One region of the Streptomyces sp. NPDC048270 genome, then DNA from elsewhere that is predicted to be linked to it. Evidence: riboswitches for the same ligand, from Rfam matches in the RefSeq annotation. Region 1 holds a riboswitch; the other holds the start of a gene.
What was found. Region 1 has a riboswitch for thiamine pyrophosphate ahead of AB0D66_RS15895 (thiamine ABC transporter substrate-binding protein). Riboswitches for the same ligand answer to the same signal wherever they lie in the genome.

Region 1 (4,721 bases):
GTCCCGGTGCGGGAAGAGCTGGTGGTCCTGGAACATCAGGCCCACGCCCCGCCGGTGCACGGGCACGCCGGCCTGGTCCGCCCCGCCCAGCGTCACCCGGCCCGCGGACACCGGCTGGAGCCCGGCGACGACCCTCAGCAGGGTCGACTTGCCGCTCCCGCTCGGCCCCAGCACGCACACGGTCTCGTGCTCGGCGACCTCCAGGTCCACGTCGTCGACGACCGCGCGCTCTCCGAAGCGGACCGACACCCCGTCCAGCCGGAGCAGTGTCATCAGAATTCTCCCGAGGTCTTGTCGGGCCGCAGTCGCTCCAGCACCAGCAGGGACACCGCGCACACCAGCATCAGAATCGTGCTCAGGGCCATCGCCTGCCCGTAGTTCATCTCCCCGGCCCGCCCCAGCAGCCGCGCCACGGCCACCGGCAGCGTCGGCTGGTCCGGCCGGGCGATGAAGACGGTCGCGCCGAACTCGCCGAGCGAGACGGCGAAGGCGAAGCCCGCCGCGATCAGCAGCGCCCGCCGCACCAGCGGCAGGTCCACCTCCCGCCAGGCCCGCAGCGGGGAGGCGCCGAGCACGGCGGCGGCCTCCCGCAGCCGCCCGTCGACCGCGCGCAGCACCGGCAGCATGGTCCGTACGACGAACGGCACACCCACCAGGGCCTGCGCGAGCGGCACCAGGATCCACGAGGTCCGCAGGTCGAGCGGCGGCTCGTCCAGGGTGATCAGGAAGCCGAAGCCGACCGTCACGGCGGACACCCCGAGCGGCAGCATCAGCAGCGCGTCGAAGCCCCGTACGAACCGGCCGCCGCGCCTCGTCAGGGCCGCCGCGGCGAGCCCTCCGATGACCAGGGCGATGGCGGTGGCGGCGAGCGCGTACTCCAGGGAGTTCCAGATCGCCTCCAGCGGCGGCACCAGGAAGGTCCCGCCGCCCGCGCCCACCTCCTGCAGCGCCCGGTAGAAGCCGAACCCGTATCCGCCGGGCGCGTCGAAGGACCGCTCCACCAGCACCGCCAGCGGGGCCACGATCAGCAGGGCGACCGTCAGCAGCACCCCGCCCAGCAGGGTGCGCTGCGCCCAGCCGCGCGGCCGGTGCGTCGTGCGCCCCGGATCGACCAGCCGCAGCGCCGTCTCCCGCTTGCGCACCGTCCAGGCGTGCACCGCGAGGATCGCGCCGATCGCCGCGAACTGCACCATCGTCAGCACGGCCGCCGTGGGCAGGTCCAGGAGCTGCGCGGTCTGCCGGTAGACCTCCACCTCCAGGGTGGAGTACGAGGGCCCGCCCAGGATCAGTACGACGCCGAAGGAGCTGAAGGTGAACAGGAACACCATCAGCGAGGCCGCGGCCACGGCCGGGGCCAGCGCGGGCAGCGTCACCCGCCGCCAGGCGGCGAAGCGGCCGGCGCCCAGGACCCGGGCGGCCTCTTCCTGGCGGGGGTCGAGCTGGGCCCACAGTCCGCCGACCGTGCGGACGACGACGGCGTAGTTGAAGAAGACGTGCGCGAGGAGGATCGCCCAGACGGTGGTGTCGAGCCGGACGCCCGCCAGCTCGTCGAGCAGCCCGCCCCGGCCGACGAGCGCGAGGAAGGCGGTGCCGACCACCACGGTCGGCAGGACGAACGGGACGGTCACCAGGGCCCGGAGCACCTGCTTGCCGGGGAACTCGAAGCGCGCGAAGGCGTAGGCGCCGGGGAGCGCGATCAGCAGGGTGAGCGCGGTGGAGGCGAGCGCCTGCCAGGTGGTGAACCAGAGCACGTCGGCGATGTCGGGCCGGGTCGGCACCTCGCCGATCCTCCCGAGCTGCCAGCCGGCGTCCGTCTTGAGGCCCCGCCCGACGATCGAGGCCACGGGATAGGCGAAGAACAGCCCGAAGAAGGCGAGGGGCACGGCCATCAGGGCGAGCCGTACGGCCAGGGCCCGGCCGCCTTCGCGGGGGCCGGGGACCGGCGCGGCGCCCCCCGGCGCCGCGCCCGTTCCCTTGGTGCCGCCTACTTCACGACGAGCGAGGTCCATGCCTTGACCCACTGCTCACGGTTCTTGGCGATGGTCTCGGGAGCCACGTTCTCGGGCTTGTCGACCACCACGCCGTGCTTGGTGAACAGCTCCGGCAGGGCGGCGTCCTTCGTCACGGGGTTCACGAACATCTGGAGCGGCATGTCCTCCTGGAACTTCTTGCTGATCAGGAAGTCCACGAGGGCCTTGCCGCCCTCCTCGTTCTTCGCGCCCTTCAGCAGGCCGGCGAACTCGGTCTGGCGGAAGCAGGTGCCGGTGGCGACACCCGTCGGGGCCTCGGCCGGCTGCGGCTCGGCGTACAGCACCTCGACCGGCGGGCTGGAGGCGTAGGAGACCACCAGCGGGCGGTCGCCCTTGGCCTTCTTGCCGCCCGCGGAGCCGGAGAAGCGCTCGTTGTAGGCCTGCTCCCAGCCGTCGACGACCTCGACGCCGTTGGCCTTGAGCTTGCTCCAGTAGTCCTTCCAGCCCTCGTCGCCGTACTTGCCGACGGTGGCGAGCAGGAAGCCGAGGCCCGGCGAGGAGGTCGCGGCGTTCTCGGTGACCAGCAGGTTCTTGTACTCCGGCTTGACCAGGTCGTCCAGCGTCTGCGGCGGGGCGATCTTCTTGTCGGCGAAGTAGGCCTTGTCGTAGTTGACGCAGATGTCGCCGGAGTCGATCGGGGTGACCCGGTGCTCCTTGTCGAGCTGGAACTCCGGCTTCACCCCGCCCAGGCCCTTGGCCTCGTACGGCGTGAAGATGCCGTTGTCGAGGGCGCGCGAGAGCAGGGTGTTGTCCACGCCGAAGAAGACGTCGCCGCGGGGGGTGCCCTTGGTGAGGATCTCCTGGTTGAGCGCCGCGCCGGCGTCCCCGGACTTCAGGACCTTGACGGTGTAGCCGCTCTGCTGCTCGAACTCCTTGAGGACCGCGTCGGTCACGTTGAAGGAGTCGTGGGAGACGAGCGTGACGGTCTTGGACTTCGGGGCGTCGCTCGCGCCCGCGTTCTTGTCCTTGGCGTCGCCGCCGCCGCAGGCGCTGAGCGTGGTGACGCCCAGCGCGGCCGCGAGCGCGGCGCCCGCGATCTTCTTGGTGGTGCTCACTGGTGATTCCTCCTGGATGACCAGGAGAAGACGCGGCCCTGCCCGGCGCTCTGTGGGAGCGGACGCCGGGCAGGGCGCAACAGCATGAGTGGTGACCGAACTTCCTACCCCGAATGACCGGGGCGAGGTTCAGAGGGTCTGCGGTGACGGAACCGCACTCTCAGCGCTGTGGCGCTCCCCTGTCGGAATATGAAATTGGTTCGGCCACAGGGTACCCCGTGGCCGAATAGAGGCCTCTCGCGGCGGAAACTAGCGCTCCGAGGCGGCGAGCTGGCCGCACGCGCCGTCGATCTCCTGGCCGCGGGTGTCCCGAACGGTGACGGGCACCCCGTGCCGGGCGATGGCCTCGACGAAGGCCTTCTCGTCCTCGGGCCGCGAGGCGGTCCACTTGGAGCCCGGCGTCGGGTTCAGCGGAATCAGGTTGACGTGGACGCGCTTGCCCTTGAGCAGCTTGCCCAGCAGGTCGCCGCGCCAGGCCTGGTCGTTGATGTCGCGGATCAGGGCGTACTCGATGGAGATCCGGCGGCCGGACTTCTCGGCGTACTCCCAGGCCGCGTCCAGCACCTCGCGGACGTTCCAGCGGGTGTTCACGGGGACCAGGGTGTCGCGCAGCTCGTCGTCGGGGGCGTGCAGCGAGACCGCGAGACGGCACTTGAAGCCCTCGTCGGCGAAGCGCAGCATGGCCGGGACCAGGCCGACGGTGGAGACCGTGATGCCGCGCTGCGACAGGCCGAGGCCGTCGGGCTCCGGGTCGGTGAGGCGGCGGATGGCGCCGACCACGCGGTTGTAGTTGGCCAGCGGCTCGCCCATGCCCATGAAGACGATGTTCGACAGGCGGGCCGGGCCGCCGGGGACCTCGCCGTCGCGCAGCGCGCGCATGCCGTCGACGATCTGGTGCACGATCTCGGCGGTGGAGAGGTTGCGGTCCAGACCGGCCTGGCCGGTGGCGCAGAACGGGCAGTTCATGCCGCAGCCGGCCTGCGAGGAGATGCACATGGTGACCCGGTCGGGGTAGCGCATCAGCACGGACTCGACGAGCGTGCCGTCGTGCAGCTTCCACAGGGTCTTGCGCGTGGTGTCGTTGTCGCAGCTGATGTGCCGCAGGACGTTCATCAGGTCGGGGAGCAGCTCCTGCTGGAGCTTCTCCCGCGAGCCCGCCGGGATGTCGGTCCACTCGGCCGGGTCGTGCGCGTAGCGCGCGAAGTAGTGCTGGGAGAGCTGCTTGGCCCGGAACGGCTTCTCGCCGATCGCGGCGACCGCCTCGCGGCGTTCGGCCGGGGTCATGTCGGCGAGGTGCCGGGGCGGCCGCTTCGCTCCGCGGGGCGCGACGAAGGTGAGCTCACCGGGAACGGGACGGGGGGCCATGCGGTACTCCTCAGTACGACGAGGTGGGGGGTCACCCCGCGCGTGCAGGGCCGGTCCGCGGCTCGGCCGCGCGACGGAAAGGGCGCGCCACGTCCACGCGGCGCGCCCTCCAGGATAACCCGAGCCCTGTCAGCCGGTTCCGACGAAGGCCGCCAGCAGCAGCCACACCACCGGGGCGGTCGGCAGCAGCGAGTCCAGCCGGTCCATGATGCCGCCGTGGCCCGGGAGCAGGGTGCCCATGTCCTTGATGCCCAGGTCGCGCTTGATCATC
Region 2 (4,721 bases), on a different contig from region 1:
CGTCCTCCAGCTTGCGCGCCAGCACCGGGTCGTCGTTGGTGTAGGGAAGGACGGTGAAGCCCTCGTCCACGAGGGTCTCGGCCGCGTCGAGGAGTTCCACCCCGTCCGGCAGGAGGGTCCGCTCGTCCGCGACCACCTCCAGCTTGACCCAGTCCGTGCCCAGCGCCTCCCGCGCGAGCCGCGCCGTCAGCACGGCCTCGCCCGCCGTGAAGCAGCCCGCCGTGTTGGGCAGGACCGCGATGCCGAGCTTCGAGAGCACGGAGAGGACGGAGCCCTGGACCGTCGGGTCCAGCCGCCGCATCGCCACCGTCGTGAGTTCCGTGCCGGAGGCCGCCAGGGCCCGCTCCAGCACGTCCAGGCTCGGGGCCCCGCCCGTACCCATGATCAGGCGGGAGGAGAAGGTGCGGCCGCCGAGTGCGAAGAGGTCGTCCGCCATGCCGCTCAGCCTCCCTGGACCGCGGTGAGGACCTCGACCCGGTCGCCGTCGCCCACCGGCGTGGCCGGCCACTGCCCGCGCGGGACCACGGTCTCGTTGAGGGCGGCGGCGACCCCGGAGGGCGCCGCGGTCAGGGTGGCGACCACCGCGTCGAGCGTGGTGCCGGCCGCGACCTCGCGCGGCTCGCCGTTGACGGAGATGGTCATGCGTACGACTCCTGACGTGCGGCGGAGAACCGGCGGGGGGTGAAGGGGCGGGCGATCGGCGGCAGTTCGCCGGTGGTCAGCAGGTCCGCCATGACCTCGCCGGTGAGCGGGGTCAGCAGCACCCCGTTGCGGTAGTGGCCCGTGGCCAGGTGCAGGCCCGGCAGGTCGGTCGGGCCGAGCATCGGCGCGTTGTCGGGCGAGCCGGGGCGCAGCCCCGCCCGGGTCTCCACCAGCGGGAGTTCGGTGATGCCGGGCACCAGCTCGTGGGCGTCGCGCAGGAGTTCGTAGACCCCGCCCGCGGTGACCGTGGTGTCCCAGCCGAGTTCCTCGCTGGTGGCGCCGATGACGAGCTCGCCGTTCTCCCGCGGCACCAGGTAGACGTGGCTGCCGCGCACGACGGCCCGGACCGTCCGCGACAGGAACGGCGCGTAGGCGGGGGGCACGGACAGGCGCAGCACCTGCCCCTTCACCGGTCGTACGGGTGCCACCACCTCGGCCGGTACGCCCGCCAGCCGGCCGCTGAGCGAGCCCGCCGCCAGCACCACCTGGTCCGCGCGCAGCTCCGTACCGTCGTCGAGGACGGCGCCGGCCGCCCGGTCCGCGGTGACCAGCAGCCGCTCCGCGCTCGCCCGCCGGACGTCCACGCCGGCCCGCTCGCACGCGGCCAGCAGGGCGGCCGCGAGCCGGCGGGGGTCGACCTGGTGGTCGCCGTCCACGCGCAGCCCGCCGCGCACGCCCGGGGCCAGCATCGGCTCCAGGCGGCGGCACTCGCGGCCGGTGAGCCACTCCGAGTCCAGGCCGCAGCGGCGCTGGAGGGCGTGCAGCTCGCGCAGGTGGAGCCGGTCGTCGGCGTCGAGGGCGACGGCCAGGGTGCCGCAGGCGCGGTAGCCGATGTCCACCCCGCCGCTCGCCTCGGCGAGCTCGGCGGCGAACCCCGGATAGCGTGCGGCGGAGGCGAGGCCCAGGCCCAGCAGGGCCTCCTCGCCGTAGTGCAGCTCCGTGACCGGGGCGAGCATCCCCGCCGCGACCTGGGCGGCCCCGCCGCCGGGGGCGGGGTCGGCCAGTACGGTGCCGAGGCCCCGCCGGGCGGCCCGCCAGGCGGTGACGAGCCCGATGATCCCGCCCCCGATGACGAGGACGTCGGATCCCTTTCGAGATGAGTGCATGGGCGTCCAGCCCCTCCCTTCGCCGGCATGACCCGGATCAGGTTCGTACGGTCGGAGGCCGTCCAGCCTCCCTCTCAGCCCGGTGCGCCCGGACTCCCGCGATAGGTACGGTGGCCAGACTAACCCCGCCGCCGACACCGGGTAAGGGGCACCTATTCCTGACGAGTCGTCAGGTGATTAGGGTGGCCGGGTGAACGAGCAGACGGAACAGACTGAGAGCGGCGTCGTGATCGTCGGCGCCGGAATGGCCGGTGTGCAGACCGCGGTCGCCCTGCGCGAGCGCGGATTCACCGGACCGGTGACCCTGCTGGGCGCCGAGCCCCACCAGCCCTACGACCGGCCCCCGCTGTCCAAGGCGGTCCTGCTCGGCAAGGCCGAGGACTCCGCCTTCGACGTGGACTTCGAAGCGCTGGACATCGAGCTGAGGCTCGGCACGGAGGTCACCGGGCTCCGGGCCGCCGCACGCGAACTGGACACCGAGGCCGGACCGGTCCCGTACGGCGTCCTCGTCCTGGCCACCGGCGCCCAGCCGCTGACCCTGCCCGGCACCGACGGGGTCCCGGGCGTGCACCTGCTGCGCACCCTGGACGACGCCGAGCGGCTGCGCCCCGTACTGGCGGCCGCGCCCTCGATCGTGGTCGTCGGGGCGGGCTGGATCGGCGCGGAGTTCGCCACCGCGGCCCGGGAGGCGGGCTGCGAGGTGACCGTGGTCGAGGCCGCGGACCGGGTCCTGGCGGGCGCGCTGCCCGCGGAGGTCGCCGAGCCCATGGCCCGCTGGTACGCGGAGGCGGGCGCCGAGCTGGTCACCGGCGCGAAGGTCGCCGGGATCGACGGGGACCGGGTGCTGCTCGCGGACGGGCGGGCCCTGCCGGCCGGCGCGGTCGTGGTGGGCATCGGCGCCCGCCCCGCCACCGGCTGGCTGGCCGGGACCGGCGTATCGCTCGGCCCCGACGGCTCGGTCACCGCCGACGCCCACCTGCGCACCTCGCTGCCCGGGGTGTACGCGGTCGGCGACTGCGCCTCCTTCCCGTCGGCCCGCTACGGGGCCCGGCTGCTCGTGCACCACTGGGACAACGCGCTCCAGGGGCCGCGGACGGTCGCCGCGAACATCCTGGCCGCGGAGCCGGCCGAGGCCTACGACCCGGTGCCGTACTTCTGGTCCGAGCAGTTCGGGCGCTTCGTCCAGTACGCCGGCCACCACGGCGGGGCCGACACCCTGCTGTGGCGGGGCGACCCGGGGGAGCCGGCCTGGTCCGTGTGCTGGCTGAAGGACGGCGCCCTGGTCGCACTGCTGGCCGTCGGCCGCCCCCGCGACCTCGCGCAGGGCCGCAAGCTGATCGAGACGGGGGCGCCGCTGGACCCGGCCAAGGTCCGCGACCCGGCGATCGCCCTCAAGTCGGCCGCGGCCTGACGGACGGCAGGCTCCGCCCCGGCCGCGCCCGCGGACGGCCGAACCGCGGGTACGGGGCGGAGCGCCGCGGCCACGGACGGGTCGCCCCGGTACCGGCGGCCGATCCGAGGTGGCAGGCTTGTCCCCGTGACCGAGATTGACGCAAAGATCGATGCCCTTGTCCCCTCGTGGCTGTACCTCCCCGACATCGCGGAGATGCTCGACATCGAGGTGACCCGGGTCCGCCAGATGGTCAAGGAGGGGCAGCTCATCGCCGTACGCCGGGGCGAGAACCGCGCCCTGCAGGTACCGGCCCCCTTCATCGACGGCGACAAGGTCGTCAAGGGCCTCGTCGGCCTGCTGACCGTGCTGCGCGACGACGGCTTCTCCGACGAGGAGATCCTGGAGTGGCTCTTCACGGCGGACCCGACCCTGCCCGGCACCCCCGCCCAGGCGCTGAGCGAGAATCGCGGCACGGAGGTCAAGCGCCGCGCTCAGGCGCTCGCCCTCTGACCTGATCCGCATCCGCTCCACCGCGGTGTACGGGCCCCGGGGCCCGTACACCGCCTCCATCACGGGGGGTACACCCATGCAGCTGTCCGACGCCCGGCTCTACCTGTGCACGGACGCCCGCAAGCGGCAGGGTGACCTCCCCGAGTTCCTCGACGCCGTACTGGCCGGCGGCGTGGACATCGTCCAGCTCCGGGACAAGGGCATGGAGGCGGGCGAGGAGCTCGAACACCTCCAGGTGTTCGCCGAGGCCGCCCGCCGCCACGGCAAGCTGCTCGCCGTGAACGACCGCGCCGACGTCGCCCACGCCATCGGCTCCCACGTCCTCCACCTGGGCCAGGGCGACATCCCCGTGCCCGCCGCCCGCGCCATCCTCGGCGGCCCCGACTCCGTGCTCATCGGCCGCTCCTGTCACGCCGAGTCCGAGGTCGACGCCGCCGTGGCCGAGCCCGGCGTGGACTACTTCTGCACCGGCCCCTGCTGGCCCACCCCCACCAAGCCCGGCCGCCACGCCCCCGGCCTCGGGCTCGTCCGGTACGCGGCCTCGCTCGAGCAGGACCGGCCCTGGTTCGCGATCGGCGGCATCGACAGCGCCAATCTGGACGAGGTGCTGGACGCCGGAGCCACCCGCGTCGTCGTCGTGCGCGCCCTCACCGAGGCCGCCGACCCCGGCGCCGCCGCGGCGGAACTTGCCAAGCGGGTCCGCGCCCGCCTCGACCAGGCCTGACCCCGGCGCCGGAGGGTGTCCAAAAACGTGTCCAAAAGGCGGACAGCGCTTCGGCCTCCGGCGGCCCGCGTCTAACCTGCCCGTATGGCCTCTGGTACCGCTTCCACCTGGTCGGACCGTGCGCACACGGTCCGCGACCTCCTCGCGTCCGGGCGCTCGTACTCGTTCGAGTTCTGGGCCCCCAAGACGGAGAAGGGCGAACGCAACCTCTGGAACGCGCTGCGGCGGGTCGAGGCGGTCTCCCCGAGCTTCGTCTCCGTGACCTACGGAGCCGGCGGCTCCACCC

Region 2: another riboswitch for thiamine pyrophosphate. It lies ahead of thiO (glycine oxidase ThiO); the one in region 1 lies ahead of AB0D66_RS15895 (thiamine ABC transporter substrate-binding protein).

What each region holds. Positions count from the first base shown of each region.
Region 1 covers NZ_JBEZLV010000015.1:63,667-68,387, reverse strand. Annotated here, with positions in the region: gene AB0D66_RS15905 (ABC transporter ATP-binding protein) at 1-273, opposite strand, end outside; gene AB0D66_RS15900 (iron ABC transporter permease) at 273-1,889, opposite strand; gene AB0D66_RS15895 (thiamine ABC transporter substrate-binding protein) at 1,985-3,085, opposite strand; TPP riboswitch at 3,169-3,276, opposite strand; gene rlmN (23S rRNA (adenine(2503)-C(2))-methyltransferase RlmN) at 3,335-4,450, opposite strand; gene AB0D66_RS15885 (phosphatidate cytidylyltransferase) at 4,580-4,721, opposite strand, start outside.
Region 2 covers NZ_JBEZLV010000009.1:33,145-37,865, forward strand. Annotated here, with positions in the region: gene AB0D66_RS10850 (thiazole synthase) at 1-436, opposite strand, end outside; gene thiS (sulfur carrier protein ThiS) at 442-642, opposite strand; gene thiO (glycine oxidase ThiO) at 639-1,808, opposite strand; TPP riboswitch at 1,806-1,918, opposite strand; gene AB0D66_RS10865 (FAD-dependent oxidoreductase) at 1,999-3,219, shown strand; gene AB0D66_RS10870 (Rv2175c family DNA-binding protein) at 3,346-3,711, shown strand; gene thiE (thiamine phosphate synthase) at 3,788-4,435, shown strand; gene metF (methylenetetrahydrofolate reductase [NAD(P)H]) at 4,520-4,721, shown strand, end outside.